Regions from separate parts of the Serratia sp. L9 genome, predicted to be linked through region 1. Evidence: predicted binding sites of a transcription regulator. Region 1 holds the regulator's gene; each other region holds the start of a gene.

Region 1 (4,231 bases):
AAGGGATGTTGATGCAAAAGATCGCCACAAACAGCAGCAGGACAATCGGGCTTTTCAGCAAGGCTTTATAAGTGACTCCCGCCGCTCCCGGCTGAGCACGTTCCGCCTGAGGGGGTTAGGCACCAGCCACAGGATGCAGGCTGCAATCACAAAGGCCAGCAGGCCAAGGGCTGAGAACGAACCGCGCCAACCGATATGATCCAGGCAGTACACCGCCACCAGCGGCCCAAGGGTCATCGCCAACCCGGCGGAGGAAAGCAGAATAGATTGCGCAAACGTCCGCTCTTCCAGCGGGAAATTCGCCACCACCGCCTTGGCGCAGGAACATGGATAACCGGAATGGCCAATGCCGGACAGGAAACGGAAGGTGACCAGCAGCCCCAGGCCGAAGCCCAACACGCCGAAGCACAGGGCAAATCCCCCTAGCAACAATAGCGAGCTGCACAACACCTTCTTAAAGCCAAAGCGGTCATTAAGCCAACCCGCCGGTATCTGGAACAGCGAATACGCCAGGAAAAACATGCCGGTGATATAACCCAGCTGTTCCGCCTGCAAATTAAACTCACGCTCGATGGGCAACAGTGCAAAACCCATCACGGTTTTATCGATGTAAACCACGACATAACCTACAAACAGCAAAAAAATCATCAGTGAACGATTTTTCATCGCTGATATTCCTTTAAGTTATCACCCAGGTAAGCCTCCGGCAGGGCAGGCGTATTATGATAGTGTGATCTGAATCACTTTATATTTTTAATAACAATCACTTATATCAACAACATCGAAACTAGCGGCTTTTTAATGGCGGCATAAGATACAATTTTGTAAGGGGTGATACTTTTTACTGATAGGGACAGGAATGCGCTACTTACCGAAGTTACAGCAGCTAAAGGTATTCCAGCAGGTGATCCGCAGCGGCAGTATTCGCGGGGCTGCGCGTGCGCTGGGGCAATCTCAACCGGCGGTGAGCCGTACCATCCGCGAACTGGAACAGATCCTGGAAACCCAATTGATCATTCGCAGCAGCCAGGGGATGACGCTGACCGAAACTGGCCGGGCATTTGCCCTGCGGATGCAGTTGATTCTGGAAGAATTACAACGTGCCGCCGACGAGATCCAGCAGTTGAACCAGCATTCGCAAGGCAGCGTGGCTATCGGTTGCTCTTCTTTATTGGCACTCACGGTATTACCCGCACTGGTCGAAGACTTTAAACAGCCGTTCCCGCAGGCCAATGTGCTGATCCGCGAGGCGCAGCTTTCCACCTTGCTGCCCGCCCTGCGCGAAGGGCGTCTGGATTTTGCCGTAGGCACCGTAAGCCAGGAGCTACCCCTGGAAGATTTGGTTCGCGAACCGCTGTTCAGCGCATCATTTTGCATCATCGCCCGCCAGGGCCATCCGCTGGGACAGGCGACATCGCTTGATGAGCTTTGTGAGGCCAAATGGTTATTACCGGAAACTGATATGGGGTATTACCAGCAACTGCAATCGGTGCTCGGCTCGTTCTATCAGCAATTGATCCACGCGCCTATACGTTCAGACTCGGTGGTATGTGGGTTGAATATGGTTATGCAGACCAACTATCTGACCATCGTGGCACGGGCGATGAGTGCGCCGTTTAATTTGCAGCACCAACTGGTGACGTTACCTATCGACAGCCTGCCGCAGGCACAGTATTGCGTGTTGTATTCGCAGAAATCGCCACTGACCGTAACGGCGCGGCGATTTCTGGATTTATTGCGCCTTCATTGCCAGCGCTACGCCTGGTAAGGCTCAGGCTACTTCGCGGATTTCAAAGCTGTGGGTGATGTTGGCAGCTTTGCCCAGCATCAGCGAAACGGAGCAGTACTTCTCGGCAGAAAGGTCAACCGCGCGCTCTACAATCTTATAGGTCAGCCCTTTGCCGCTAACAATAAAATGCAGGTTGATATGGGTAAACAAACGAGGGGCTTCCTCACGACGCTCAGAGGTCAGCTTCACCTCGCAATCACGAACGTCGTTACGGCCTTTTTGCAAAATAGCCACCACATCGATGGCGCTGCAACCGCCTACGGACATCAACACCATCTCCATTGGGCTGGGTGCTTTATCACCAGCGTTTCCATCCATCAAAATCTGATGGCCAGACGCAGATTCACCCAAGAATGTCAGTCCTTCCACCCACTTAACTCTTGCCTGCATTTTGTACACTCCGGTTAATTTCTCAAAAACAGGGTACGCTTTCGTATAGAAACTGGCAACGGAACCTGACGCTAATCATGCTGAAGCGAGACAACACAAGACACCCGCCTCACTCTGTGCTACAAACAGAGCCGCAACAACTCTTTCCAGGTCACCGATTTCAGGGAAATGTCCAAGGAAAGGCCCCTATATTGGTATGTTAACAGAATGTAGCTTGCAGCACTTCGCGCAAGTTAATATGCTAGAGCACAAGCGTATTTCTATAACACGCCTCAAAACCTGTTGATAGCCACAACTAAAACCCCAGGCTATAAGCACGTTTTACAGGGAACTCTGACCCCTGTGATACAAGGCAGCGATAACAACAGAGGATAACAGCGAATGGTTCTCGGCAAACCGCAAACAGACCCGACTCTTGAATGGTTCCTGTCTCATTGTCATATCCACAAATATCCATCAAAGAGTACGCTGATTCACCAAGGTGAAAAGGCCGAAACGCTTTACTACATCGTGAAAGGCTCCGTTGCGGTGCTGATTAAAGATGAAGAAGGTAAAGAGATGATCCTGTCCTACCTTAACCAGGGGGATTTCATCGGCGAGCTTGGATTATTTGAAGAAGGCCAGGAACGTAGCGCCTGGGTAAGGGCAAAAACGGCCTGTGAAGTGGCTGAAATTTCCTACAAGAAATTCCGCCAGTTGATCCAGGTTAACCCGGATATTCTGATGCGCCTGTCCGCTCAGATGGCAAACCGCCTGCAAATTACCTCAGAGAAAGTGGGTAACCTCGCCTTCCTTGATGTTACCGGCCGCATCGCGCAAACCTTGCTGAACCTGGCAAAACAGCCTGATGCCATGACTCACCCAGATGGCATGCAGATCAAGATCACCCGCCAGGAAATTGGCCAGATCGTCGGTTGTTCACGTGAAACCGTTGGTCGTATTTTGAAGATGCTCGAAGATCAGAATCTGATTTCCGCTCACGGCAAAACCATTGTCGTGTACGGTACACGTTAATCCCTGAAGAAGCGGCGCATCAATGCGCCGTTTTTTTGCCTGCTGAATAGCAAACCATGTGGCGCCGCCTGATTTACCACCCGGAAGTCAACTATGCACTGCGCCAAACGCTGGTGCTGTGTTTACCGGTGGCTTTTGGCCTGCTGATTGGTAACCTGCAATTGGGCATGATGTTCTCGCTGGTTCCCGCCTGCTGTAATATCGCCGGGCTGGATACGCCTCATAAACGCTTTTTCAAACGCCTGATGGTTGGCGGTTCGCTATTCGCCATCAGCAGCATTTTGCTGCAACAGGCTCTGCTTTGGCACCTCCCACTCCCCTTACTGATGCTGGTTATGGCGCTGCTGCTTGGTGTCAGTGGTGAAATTAGCCCACTGCATGCCCGCCTGCTGCCTGCAGCACTGGTTGCCGCCATCTTCTCTCTCAGCATGGCCGGTACCGTCCCGATATGGCATGCCCCCTTGCTGTATGCCGTAGGCACCGCCTGGTACGGGCTGTTTACCTGGTTCTGGTTCAAATTGTGGAAAGAGCAGCCGATGCGCGAATCCCTGAACCAGCTCTATCGGCAGCTAGCCGACTATTTTGAAGCCAAATACTCGCTGCTGACTCAACACACCGATCCAGAAACTGCTCTGCCACCGCTGCTGCAACGCCAGCAGAAAGTGATGGACCTGATTAGCCTGCTGTATCAGCAGCTCAACTTTCTGCCCCATACCAATAATCTGGAGCAAAAACGCCTGCGCCGCACTTTCCAGGTAGCGCTCGATCTGCAGGAGCACATTACCGTCAGCCTGCATCTGCCGGAAGAAGTGCAAAAGCTGGTTGAGCAGAGCCAGGCCGAAGCAATTATCCGCCGTAACGCCCAGGTGATCGCGGCACGCCTGCGCATAGTGGCCGACGATATTCTCTATCATCGGCACTCTGCCCGTTTCAGCATGAAGAACGAGCTGGCCGCGCTGGAGAAAGTGGCCGCTCAGCATGCCGATAATCCGGTTGGTCAGTTCTGTTATTATCACTTCAGCCGCATAGCGCGCCTGC
Region 2 (4,231 bases), 2.6 Mb from region 1:
CTGACCGGTATGGCGACGCTGCTGGCTGCCACCACACATGCGCCAATCATGGCAGCCCTGATGGTGTTTGAGATGACCGGGGAATATACCCTGCTACCCGGTATCCTGTTGGCTTGCGTTATCGCCACGACTATCGCACGCGGGTTACGCCCGCAGTCGGTTTATCACAATGTCTAGCGGTTTATCAGGCTGGAAATATCCAGATATTGCGCCAGCTCACGTTGTTCGGCACGCGGGAGATAGGGGATCTCACCCAATAACGGTGCCGGTATACGTTGCTGCAATGCGTCGATTGTCTCTGCATAGTGGGCCATACCCGGGTTAATTCTGTTAGCCACCCAGCCCAGCAATGGTAAGCCATCGTTAAGAATTGATTGCGCGGTTAGCAGCGCGTGACTGACACAACCCATTTTAATCCCTACCACCAGAATCACTGGCAGTTGCTCCTGCACCACCCATTCAGCATAAGGGCGCAGGTCATTCATCAATACGCGCCAACCGCCACTGCCTTCCACAACCACGGTATCGGCCTTGGCCGTAAGATGCTGTAACCCGCGGCTCATCGCTCCGTAATCTATATCCTGAGTGGCATGGGCGTGAAAAACCTCATCCAGGCAGGTGATCGGATTAATTTCTTCATATGACAGTGGCATGGAGGAAGATGCCTGCAGAACCAAAGCGTCTTTATTGCGAATGCCTTCGCTGGTTTCCTGGCAACGTGAGGCGATGGGTTTATATCCCACCGCCGTTCGGCCCTGTGCGGCAAAGGCTTGCAACAATCCGCGGGAAACCACGGTCTTACCAACGTCGGTATCCGTGCCTGTAACAAATAAACGCTTTAACATGAATAGATTGCCCTGAAATGCTCCGCAAAAATGGACCGCCATGAAGAATGGCGAAAGTAGCCTGACGCAGAAAAGTCTAGGGGATGAAAGCCAACGGAAGCTTGAGGTAGCTCAATCTTTTTGCGGTAAACAATAAGAAGTTCTGATAAGAATAACTTACATCAATCTTTAGCCTTGCAGCAATTTCACCAACAGCGAGCCGTTATACATCGCCTCTTTTACCAGCGCGGCTCCTGGCATCGTGCCTTGGTTGAAAAATTGTGTAGATTCAACCTGAACATGCTCGCTGTACGCAGGCAGAGATTGCTGGCGAATACAGGAAGCGATTGCCGGATGGAGGATCTCTGCGGCCCGATTCAGCGGTGAACCTACCAGGATTTTTTCCGGATTGAACAGATTGACCATGATGGCAACAATCCGACCGACGCTATGGCCTACGCCAAGAATAATATCTTTTGCCAACTGATCCCCTGCCAGAGCCGCATCACACAGTGATTCTACGGTTAACGGCTTCCCATGCAGCATTGAGGACATCGATCCTCCCAGTCGCTGCTGGGCAATCTCCAGCATGTTCTCGATGCTGGCCACCGTTTCCAGGCAACCGTGGTTACCGCAATAGCAGCGTTTGCCATAAGGATCGACCTGGGTATGGCCAATTTCGACCACGCTGCGGCTGCCAGCATGCAGCACGCGCCCGTTGGTGATAATCCCTGCCCCGACGTTGTGATCGATCACGACCTGAATAACATTCATGCTACCGCGCGAGGCCCCGTACAGCGCCTCCGCCATAGTCCAGGCACAGATATCATGCTGCAGATAAACTGGCAGACCGGTCAGTTTTTCCAGCGCCGGGCCGAGCGCCATCTCGTTGACATCATAAAACGGCATACGGTGGACAATGCCAGAAGCAGTATCAATCATGCCGGGCAACGTGATAGCGATCGCCGTTAAGCGTTCCAGTTTGCTTTGGTGGCGGATAAAGAAGCTGTCGATTTCGCTGACGATGCGTTGTAACAGCGGTTCCTGATGCTCTGCCTTTAACGGCAGCAGCTCTTCTACCACCATCTTGCTACTGAGATCGCGCAGCGCCAGAGTAATGGTGCCACGGTTGATACGTGCGGAGAGGTAATGCCAGGCTTCGGTATCTAACACCAGCCCAACGGCCGGGCGGCCACGGCTGCCGATTTCCTGATATTCGGTTTCTTTCACCAGATGCGCTTCAAGCAGTTCGCGCACGATCTTGGTAATACTGGCAGGTGCAAGTTGTGCACGCTTGGACAATTCGATACGCGAAATCGGACCCAGTTGATCTATCAACCGGTAAACTGCCCCTGCATTTGTTTGCTTGATTTGATCAATATGCCCAGGCTGCCCATCCGCAATCACAAACCTGCTCCTACTATTTTTCGCGCTTCTAAATAAAGACTACTGGCTATGGTGGGGCTTTTGGAATTCAGCGTCAACTATTTGATTCGTTATGTGATTAACAGCACAAATTCCCGGTGGTTCTGCCGGGAATTGCCTTTTATTTATGCAGTGTCGCAGTTGAATCACGCGGGTTTCAGCATCAGGGCCATCAATGTTTTAGCGGCGGCCGTCAACGGCCTGTTGCGGTGATGTACCAGCCAGACTTCCGTCATTGCCTCTGGCTCGGCTAATGGCAGATAGGTCACGCCGTCGATCTTCACGCGGCCAAATGAGGTAGGTAAGATAGAAATCCCCAACCCGGCCGCCACCAGGCCAATAATCGTCATTGCCTCGCCCACTTCTTGCGTAATGTAAGGCGCGATCCCGGCATTGGCTAACAGCGCCAGAATTTCGTCGTAGAGCGCGGTGCCAACCTCTCTGGAGAAGAACACAAAAGGTTCCTGCGCCAAATCGGCAAACCGCAGCGTACCGGCCGCCCTGAGCGTTAACGGATGACCATTGGGTACCACGGCGAGCAGAGGTTCGCGCAATAACAACTGATGCTGGAGCGCATCTGGCAAACGGGTGTTACGCATCACCCCCAGATCCAGATCGCCATTAAGCAAAGGTTCCAGCTGTTGTTTGGTGTTAACCTCGCGCATTTTGATATGCACGTCCGGTGACAACTGGCGAAACGTGCGCAGACTGCGGGAAACGACACTGATAAAGGGGGCTGAAGAGGTAAAACCGATTGTCAGTTCGCCTATCTCACCCCGTTCGAGCCGCGCGGCCTTTTCTGCTGCGCGGTTGACCTGGTCCAGCACCTGATAGGCCTCTTTCAGGAACATTTCCCCGGCCTGCGTGAGGCTGACATTGCGGTTATTCCTTGCCAGCAGACGTGCACCGACCATCTCCTCCAGGGCCTGGATCTGTTGGCTTAGCGGCGGCTGAGAGATCCGCAACCGCTCCGCCGCCCTGCCAAAGTGCAATTCCTCCGCGACGGCGACAAAATAGCGTAGATGTCTAAGTTCTATATTCATACTTTAAATGTCTTAATTTTAATGATTAATATATTAGACAAAAAACTGGCCTCTCCCTATCATTTTGTGAAGTAAGACAGTTTTTTATCTCCCGAGCCCGGTAAGGAAATGCTGTGACAACCCCTTTGCGTTCTGCGGCTAGTCTGCCGTTAACGCTGCCTGCTAATGAAGACGCCACGATTGCGTCAAAAACCAAACGCTCCACGCTGAATAAACTCCCTTATATTGAACGGGGAACGCCGCAGTTTATGCGTGTAACGCTGGCATTATTCTCCGCCGGGCTGGCAACCTTTGCGCTGCTTTATTGTGTGCAACCGATCTTGCCGGTACTTTCCCAGGACTTTGGTATTTCCCCTGCCGAAAGCAGCCTTTCGCTCTCTTTTTCAACCGGCTTACTGGCCGTTGGCCTGATGTTCACCGGCCCGTTATCTGACGCCATTGGGCGCAAATCGGTGATGGTAGTTGCTTTGTTTCTGGCGGCGATCTGCACGTTGATCTGCTCTTTTATGACCAGTTGGCACGGTATTTTGCTGATGCGCGCACTGATTGGCCTTTCGCTTAGCGGTGTTGCTGCTGTCGGCATGACCTATTTAAGCGAGGAGATCCACCCCAGTTTCGTGGCCTTATCCATGGGGCTGTATATCAGCGGCAACTCCATCGGCGGTATGAGCGGGCGCCTGATTAGCGGGGTGCTCACCGATTTCTTCTCGTGGCGCATTTCGCTGGCGGTGATTGGGGTGTTTGCGCTGGCTGCCGCCTGTATGTTCTGGCGTATTCTGCCTGCCTCCAAACATTTTCGTGCCAGCTCGTTACGCCCCCATACGCTGTTGGTCAACTTCAAACTGCACTGGCATGACAAAGGGTTACCGCTGTTGTTTGCCGAGGGCTTTCTGCTGATGGGCAGCTTCGTGACCTTGTTTAACTATATCGGCTATCGCC
Region 3 (4,231 bases), 2.5 Mb from region 1:
GACTGAAGTTGTCGCGTTGTTATTTCCTTTGCCGTTTAGCAGGTACAAATGCCGTGGGCGCAGGGATGCGCTGGAGCAGCCAACGCTAATGACGGTGAGGATATTCATCCACAACCGGAGTATTCACCTTTTACCGCCACCGCGCTTGCAGCCCTTTGCTCACACTTGCATATTCTTGCGCATTTTTCGCCAAAGGCCCCATCGATGGCTGGTATCCGCAGCCATCACTCTTTACACTTAAACGGCTTTCTTACAAAGGATGGGCGGCTATGTCATACCTGGCATTTGAAACACTGCACAAACACAAAGCCCGGTTGCACAACAGCGTGCAACTGGGTTCTGGCGTGCAGTTGGCGGCCTGGTCCAACAGTCATGATCGCATTACGCAGGAGAGCGCCGAGCACCATACGCTCAGCCTGTATATTGCAGATGGCTATGAGTGTTATCAGAAGGTCCCCGGTGGCTGGCAAAACGGGGGTGGCCCGGATCGATTTTGCATCATGCCACGCCAATATGAATCGACCTGGGATGTGCGCAGCAATCTCTCCTTCGTGCATCTCTATTTTACCGATGAACATCTGCGCCATTTGGCAGAACAAACCTGGGATCGCAGCCCGGCCTCGATCAATGTGCAGCACAGTGCGTTTGCGCAAGACAAGCAGATCACCACGCTTTATCGTCAATTTCTGCTTAACTACGACTGGCAAGACAGCGCGAGCCAACTGGCACTGAGCAGCACTACGACGCTGCTGATGTCACACCTGATCCAGCATTACACCCAATTGGATTGGCGTCTGCCAAGCGTGCGTGGCGGACTGGCGCCGGTGGTTCTCAAGCGCGTGCTGGAGTTTATTGAAAACCATCTTGATCAACCGCTGTTGCTCAGCAGCCTGGCGTTGCAGGCCGGATTGAGTGAGTTCCATTTTGCCCGGATGTTTAAACACAGCACCGGCCTGGCGCCGCATCAATATGTGATGCAGGTGCGTTTGCAACAGGCAGGTAAACTGTTGCGCCACACGGCGCTGCCGCTAACGCAAATTGCGCTGTATTGTGGCTTCAGTTCTGCCAGCCATTTCAGCAACCGTTTTAAGGCGGCTTACGGTTGCGCGCCCTTGCAGTTGCGGAAACAAAGCCGCTAATGCCCTCTGGAGAAGAAAATATGGAACAGCCATTTTGCGGTGTTGAAGTGTTATTCGTGGCGGGTTTCGGCCCCATTACACAGAGTACCAGCCAAAGTCAGGCCTTTTATCAGCAAGCATTAGGTTTGCCGCTCAAGCCAATGGAAGGGAATGAGGATTATCTGCTGACTGAGCACGATGCCTTGCAGGGGGTGAAACACTTTGCGTTATGGCCTTTGGCCCAGGCAGCACAAGCTTGTTTTGGTCAGGAACAGTGGCCGCAAGATTTACCCGTGCCGCAGGCCTGGCTGGAATTTGACGTCGCGGATATGGCAAAAGCCACGCAAGCCTTGCAAGACCAGGGCTACAAGTTGCTGGTAGCCAACCGTCAGGAACCTTGGGGCCAGAGCGTCACCCGCCTGCTGAGCCCGGAAGGATTGCTGGTCGGGGTTACGTTAACGCCTTGGCTGCGTGGCTAAGTCAAAAAGCGTTTATGGCAACGGGAAGGCGGTCGGGGTTTTGCTCATCACGTCGACAAAGGTGTCTTTGGTCACTGACCAGAAATGCATTACGCCTTCCTGGCTGAATGAGATCCCCATCAACCCCATCACAAACCAGCAGGTGGTAAACAGCCCAAGGCTGCTGAATATAAACGCCATACCGTTACGGCTGGCTTTGCGGCAGATAACATTCAGTTGGCTGGCCAGAAACATCATCACTGCACTCAGCAGTTCCCAGCGCATCATAATAAAGCCAGTGGCTATGGTACTCATCAGACGTGATCCTTTGCTACAAAAGCCGCATCCGGCCGTCTCAACTCCGCAAGGGATAAGACAGAGGGGCAGAAAGCGCATAGGGGAGAGAATATGATCACAGGTGTGATCTGCGTCACATTATAGCATCGCTCCGATCGGCGGCTCAAGAGCTGCGGGGGTAAATCAGTTAAGGCTGATAAACCCAGCCTGATGGTAAACGCCGCAGCCCCTGGCGGTAAGGCTTATTGATCTGGAAAAATAATATCTCTTCAAAGATAGGGGTAAAAAAGTTTTTTTAGTGACATGATGCATTAATTCGAAACGGCTCAGCCCTGACCTTAATGGCCAGGGCTTGGTCATAAGACTGGGTTATCCTTTCAGTGAATCAACCAACAAGCGATACCAGGAGTGGTGGGTAACTGGCAGTGTGATTTCCTTTTTTGCCAAAGCTATCAATGTATGACTGCTGTCGTAACCCAGGGAACCCTCCTGCTGAGACTGGTAGAAATTATCCAGTTCTTCATCGTTTAACATCATCATGTCCTGGATGAGTGGGGTAATGGGTAAAACCTCCCCTTTCTGATAACGGCGACGCGCCTCCTGCAGCCATTGACGATATGACACCACCGACATGGGTTGCGGCAAATGTTCATTTAATTTTTTAATGAAATCACACCTTGGGATCCCTCTTGCGGCGGAAAGATGGAAGATATTTTCTTCCGGGTTATATATACAGCCCAAACGTGCCAGAGCCTTGGCAGTAAAATCTACTGGCGTGAGTTCAATATCTCCATAGGCGTCATCAAATGCCATCCCCATTTGGATACTGCTCTTGAATAACCGGTAAAAAGCTTGCAGTTCATCATAACGAGCAAGCTCGGAGTCGGCGGTGATCAGCCCCAGGCGGAAAATATTGCAGGCAATGCCACGGGCAACCGCCAGATTAACTATCGCCTCGCCAACCCATTTGCTGGCGACATAGCCCTGGCGGGTGATGTGCCGCTCATCCTGAATAGAAGAGGCTTCGTTGACCACACGATGGCCAGTTTGAGTCATGGGGCTAAAGACGTTGAGTGTAGAGGCAAAATTCAGGATCTTGTGGGTTCCCTGAGTTGCCAAGCGCAGCAGTTCGATCAAACCGCCTACATTGGCCTGATAGGCCATATCGAAATATACTGACGGCTGAATGGAATATCACCCCAACGTCTTTACTTACACTGGCGTAAGTGTGTTCATCCATCCCAAGTTGAGGCGCTTTGATATCCCCATGAAGAACGATGATGCGTTGTTCATCTCCCTCACGCCACAGGGACCATTGCTCCAGAATACTCTTCAGGCGCTGTAGACTCTCGGCCCGGCTCTGGCCACGCACCAGGCAGTAGATTTTACCTGGGGTGGAATCCAGTAATTCCCGCAATAGGAAGCGGCCGACAAAGCCCGTGGCGCCCGTAAGCAAAATGGCTTTGCCCGGCTGATGGCCCCCAGGCAACGGCCGGATATCCGCTGGTAATAGAGCGTATTGGTGCAGATTAACCACTTCACTGGTACGCGTCTGTGATTTCAACCGCTGGGCCAACTGCTTAACCGTGGGCGCGATAAAGATATCACTGACGCCGATCTTGTCTTCGCTAGCCTGGTTAATCAGATTAACAGCGCTTACGGCCAGTAATGAGTGCCCGCCTAGTTCAAAGAAGTGATCGTAGCGGCCAACCTTAGCGACCCCGAGCAGGGTTTGCCAGATATCGGCAATCAGGCTTTCCAGCCTGGATGCCGGTGCTTCGTAGGGTTGAAACAGGAAAGCGCTTTCCCTGGGTTCTGGCAGCGCCTTGCGATCCAGCTTGCCGTTGGCGGTGATAGGCATTTTATCCAGCAGGACATAGGCCGCTGGAATCATATAGTCGGGAAGCCGATTTTGCAGATACTGCCGCACCGCCATCGGTTCCAGCGCTGCCGTTCCCGGGGCGGCAACCATATAAGCGATTAATCGCTTGCTGCCTTTATGATCCTGCGCCAGCACAGCCGCTTCTTTGACCTGTAAATGGCCGTTAAGCTGGGTTTCTATTTCGCCTAACTCGATACGGAACCCACGGATTTTCACCTGATGATCGTTGCGCCCGTGGAACTGCAGCCGACCATCGGCCCAATAACTGGCCAGATCGCCGGTGCGATACATCCGTGATCCACTAACAGAATTGAAAGGATCGGGGAGGAAGCGCTCTTCGGTCATCGCCGGCAGGTTGAGATAGCCACGGGTGACCCCCGGCCCGCCGATATATACTTCGCCAATAACGCCACGTGGCACCACCAGGCCTTCAGGACTCAACAGGTAGATGCGGATATTGGCCGTTGGGCGCCCGA
Region 4 (4,231 bases), 270 kb from region 1:
CCAAGATCCCGGCGCAGTATGATTATATGAGCTGGATGCTGCACATGAGCTTCTACGTGCTGTGTGGCGGTATCGTCGGGTTGCTGCTGAAAGAGTGGAAATGCGGCACCAGAAAACCGGTGGCCGTACTGTGCATCGGTTGTCTGGTGATCATCTTGGCGGCCAACATCGTGGGTCTGGGTATGGCGTCCTGAGGGTTGGAAAACCCTACGCGACAAATCGCTGGCGGTATTCGCGTGGGGTCATACCAGCCTCGCGCGTAAACACCACAGAAAAATAGTTACTGTCTTCAAACCCGCATCGGGCAGCAATATCACTGATGCGGAACTCGCTGCGGCGCAGCAAGCGCTTGGCCTGGCACAGGCGTATCTGCCGCAGATAATGGTTGATGGTCATGCCGGTTTGCTGGCGGAATAAGAGCTTCAGCGCCCGTTCGGTAAGGTTATGCTGCTGGCAAAATACCGGCAGATCAAAGTTCCCTTCAATGCCACCTTGCAGCGCCGCCATCAGTAAATCCAACTGCTCACCATCTGGCAGCATGTGCGCACAATTTACCGCATAGCGGTAGCGCTTGAGCACGATGGCCAACTGCAACAGCAAGGCTTCCGTCAGTTGAATTGACAGCGAATCAGTTTTGCGGCTCTCCTGCGAAAGCTGGGCGATAATTGGCCGTGCCTGCGCCATGCCCTGGGTAGACAGCCGCCAGTATTGTTCGTGTGACACGTCAAACGGCGGCAACAGGTTTTCCCATTGGGCATTGAGCCGCAAGCGTTCCGGGCAGTAGATAATATTATCCAGCACCAGATCGTTCACCGACTCATAGCTGTGGCTATCGCCGGCACGGATATAAAAAATATCCCCGCAGGTAATTCGGTAGGGTCGATCGTTCAGAACCTGTAGCCCGTTGCCGCGCCAAACGATCACAATCTCGCAAAACTGATGGGTGTGTGTGGCAAACCCCTCCTGGGGATAGCGCTCTGCAACGGCCACTGGCATCTGTTCAGAGGGCAGATAGTCTCGGCTCTCTAACAGTAATATCTCCCTCATCTGCACACCTTTTGTTTTTATCACGACCGAGCATTATTGCCGAACTTAAGCCGGGGGAAGTTGACAGGGTCGCGATTTCCACACTTCTAGCGCAACCCCCTCAACGCACGAGGTGGACAGGTAAATTCACGTTTGAACAGGGTTGAGAAATGGTTGCTGTCACCAAAGCCGCAGCGAAAAGCGATATCGGTGATGCTGCTGTCGCTGTGACGCAGCAAATGGCGAGCCTGCAGCAGGCGCAGGTGAGTCAGATAACGCTGGGGCGTCATGTTGGTGTGATGTTTCAACTGCCGGTGCAGCGTACGCAGCGGGATGGCAAAACGCTCTGCCAGCTCGGGCCATTCAATCTGTTCAGCATAATGCCCTTGCAGCCAATCCAGCAACTGATGCAGGCGCCCCTCCTGGTCGTCCCCTTGTCGGGCCAGGCACCCTTGCCACAGCTGCACCAGCAGTTGCATAAACCAGCTTTCATGCAACGCGATATCCTCTGGCCGATCGCCTGTCGGCGCATTTGCCAGTAACGAGATCAACCCTTTTACCTGTTGCAACACCTGCTGACTGACGCGCCAATGGGCGGGATAAACCCCGTCATGCTCACGCGGCAGGAATTGCTCAATGCCGGAGACAAAGCGAAATGCGTCCGGTGCCCGGAACAGGATATTGGTCAGTGTCAGGCCATCGGTCTGTTCAAACAGGTGGCGATCGTGATCGCGCACAAAACAGACGCAACCACTGTTCAAAGTATAAGGATTACCATTAAAAACATGGACCCCAGCCCCTTGCTCGACAATCACAATTTCATAAAAATCATGATGATGCTCAGGGAAAGCCTGCTGCGGCTCGCGGGGTTCGATCACCACGGGGGCGCTGCAGGAAGGGAAAAAGTCACTACTGTGCAATAGATTCATCTTACCCCCCGATGCTTTGGCGCGGCGGGATTACCGCGCTACGTCGGTTATCGATAGTAAGAGAAGCATCAGGGAAGATACCTTAAAGTTTTGACCAAAAACCGCGCTAAAACTGTGCGTTTTTTAAGAAAGACAGGGCAATGTCAAGAAATGCGCACAAGGTCACAACCCGTAGAAAAACGACCCGAATAACAAACTGTGAGCTACTTCACCTTTACCTTTGCCATTTTGCCAATCCCCTCCCGGCGCTGGCAGTGGTGAGAAGGCTTGGCTATCCGCAACTTCCTACACTGCTCGCATCAAGTAATTACGGGCTTTCTCTCATGACTATTCGCAACACTGTCGCCATCGATCTTGGAGCCTCCAGCGGGCGAGTGATGCTGGCCAGTTATCAACCGGAACAGCAACAGCTCCAACTGCGTGAAGTCAGTCGCTTCACCAACCGTTTGCAACATCGGGCCGGGCAAGACTGCTGGGATCTGGACGCGTTGGAACTCAATATCCGCCAGGCACTCTCGCAGCTTGATGAAGAAGGCGTCCATCTCGACAGTATTGGTATCGATACCTGGGGCGTGGATTTTGTCCTGTTGGATGCGCAAGGCGAACGGGTCGGCCAGGCGGTGTCTTATCGTGATGCCCGCACACAGGGGGTGATGGCCAAAGCGCAGCGGGAGCTTGGCAGGCGCAATATCTATCAGCGTACCGGCATTCAGTTCCTGCCTTTTAATACGTTGTACCAATTGCGGGCCTTGCGTGAGCAACAGCCAGAACTGCTGGAGCGCGTGGCCCATCTGTTGATGATCCCGGATTACCTGCATTTTCGTCTGACGGGTGAGCTGAATTGGGAATACACCAATGCCAGCACTACGCAGCTACTGAATATTGAAAGTGATCAATGGGATCAGGAACTGCTGGCCTGGGCAGGTGTGCCAACACGCTGGTTTGGTAAGCCGACCCCACCGGGCAACCGCGTTGGTTATTGGGCCAGCGCCAGCGGCCAGCGGATCCCGGTAATTGCGGTGGCCACTCACGATACCGCCAGCGCGGTTCTCGCTACCCCGTTACAGAATGCCGATGCAGCCTATCTCAGCTCTGGCACCTGGTCACTAATGGGCATTGAAAGCCCGGTCCCGGTAGTTCACCCCGCAGCCCTGGCGGCGAACATCACAAACGAAGGTGGGGCAACGGGTTACCGGGTGTTAAAAAACATTATGGGCCTGTGGCTACTGCAACGAGCCACTCAGGAACTGAACATCTGCGATCTCCCTGCGATGATCGCCCTGGCAGCACAACAACCGGCCTGCCGTTCATTGATTAATCCCAATGACGATCGTTTCATCAACCCGGCCAACATGTGCCAAACCATTCAGGACAGTTGCCGTGAACAAGGTATGCCCGTGCCGGAAACCGCGCCGCAGCTGGTGCGTTGCATCTTTGACAGCCTTGCCATGCTCTATCGCCAGGTTGCACAACAACTGGCAACGATGCATGGCCGCCCGCTCAGCCACCTGCATATCGTCGGTGGCGGCAGCCAGAACCATTTTCTTAATCAGCTGTGTGCCGACGCCTGCGGGCTGGCGATCAGCGCCGGGCCAATCGAAGCCTCGACACTGGGCAACGTTGGCTGCCAATTGATGGCATTGGATGCCGTCACTGACATCGGGCAATTCCGCCATATCGTGGCGCAGAATTTCCCACTGCAACATTTCACCCCTCGCGACAATCCAGACTTTGCTGCCCATTGGTCGCAATTTCAGTCGTTGAGTCAATTACCTGAGGAACTTTGCATATGAAAAGCTCTATCGATCAAGCCTGGGAACTGGCAAAACAGCGCTTCGCTGCCGTTGGCGTGGATGTTGAGGCCGCCATTAGCGCCATGGATACCCTGCCAGTGTCGATGCACTGCTGGCAAGGGGATGACGTGGCGGGGTTCGAAAACCCGGAAGGTTCACTGACCGGAGGTATCCAGGCCACCGGTAACTATCCTGGCAAGGCGCGTAACGCCAAAGAGCTGCGTGCCGATCTGGAGCAGGCGCTAGCGCTGATCCCTGGCCCAAAGAGACTGAATCTGCACGCCATTTACCTTGAGTCCGATGCTCCGGTAGCACGCAACAAGATTGAACCTCGTCATTTTAAAAACTGGGTGGAATGGGCAAAACAGCACCGCCTTGGGTTAGACTTCAACCCTTCCTGCTTCTCACACCCGCTGAGTGCCGATGGGTTTACCCTTTCCCATGCCGATCCAAAAATCCGCCAGTTCTGGATTGAACATTGCC

The links. Region 1 encodes CRP, which controls carbon source genes, mostly activating them, when cyclic AMP is high. Its sites were predicted from a motif close to ATGTGANNNNNNTCACAT; they were not measured.
Region 2: the regulator CRP is predicted to act here: its motif matches at 2,323-2,340, upstream of mlc (sugar metabolism global transcriptional regulator Mlc).
Region 3: the regulator CRP is predicted to act here: its motif matches at 1,995-2,012, upstream of ACQ86O_RS19095 (YjcB family protein).
Region 4: the regulator CRP is predicted to act here: its motif matches at 2,106-2,123, upstream of rhaB (rhamnulokinase).

What each region holds. Positions count from the first base shown of each region.
Region 1 is NZ_CP192591.1:1,543,200-1,547,430, reverse strand. It holds partial or broken gene ACQ86O_RS07185 (MFS transporter) at 1-594, opposite strand, end outside; gene ACQ86O_RS07180 (LysR substrate-binding domain-containing protein) at 860-1,768, shown strand; gene ACQ86O_RS07175 (OsmC family protein) at 1,772-2,179, opposite strand; gene crp (cAMP-activated global transcriptional regulator CRP) at 2,561-3,193, shown strand; gene ACQ86O_RS07165 (YccS/YhfK family putative transporter) at 3,250-4,231, shown strand, end outside.
Region 2 is NZ_CP192591.1:4,110,748-4,114,978, forward strand. It holds partial or broken gene clcB (voltage-gated ClC-type chloride channel ClcB) at 1-177, shown strand, start outside; gene bioD (dethiobiotin synthase) at 174-845, opposite strand; gene mlc (sugar metabolism global transcriptional regulator Mlc) at 1,014-2,231, opposite strand; gene ACQ86O_RS19570 (LysR substrate-binding domain-containing protein) at 2,396-3,292, opposite strand; gene ACQ86O_RS19575 (MFS transporter) at 3,406-4,231, shown strand, end outside.
Region 3 is NZ_CP192591.1:3,999,506-4,003,736, forward strand. It holds gene ACQ86O_RS19085 (helix-turn-helix domain-containing protein) at 270-1,139, shown strand; gene ACQ86O_RS19090 (VOC family protein) at 1,160-1,597, shown strand; gene ACQ86O_RS19095 (YjcB family protein) at 1,610-1,891, opposite strand; gene ACQ86O_RS19100 (SDR family oxidoreductase) at 2,243-3,010, opposite strand; gene ACQ86O_RS19105 (amino acid adenylation domain-containing protein) at 2,934-4,231, opposite strand, start outside.
Region 4 is NZ_CP192591.1:1,270,922-1,275,152, reverse strand. It holds gene rhaT (L-rhamnose/proton symporter RhaT) at 1-194, shown strand, start outside; gene rhaR (HTH-type transcriptional activator RhaR) at 208-1,047, opposite strand; gene rhaS (HTH-type transcriptional activator RhaS) at 1,134-1,955, opposite strand; gene rhaB (rhamnulokinase) at 2,279-3,748, shown strand; gene ACQ86O_RS05950 (L-rhamnose isomerase) at 3,745-4,231, shown strand, end outside.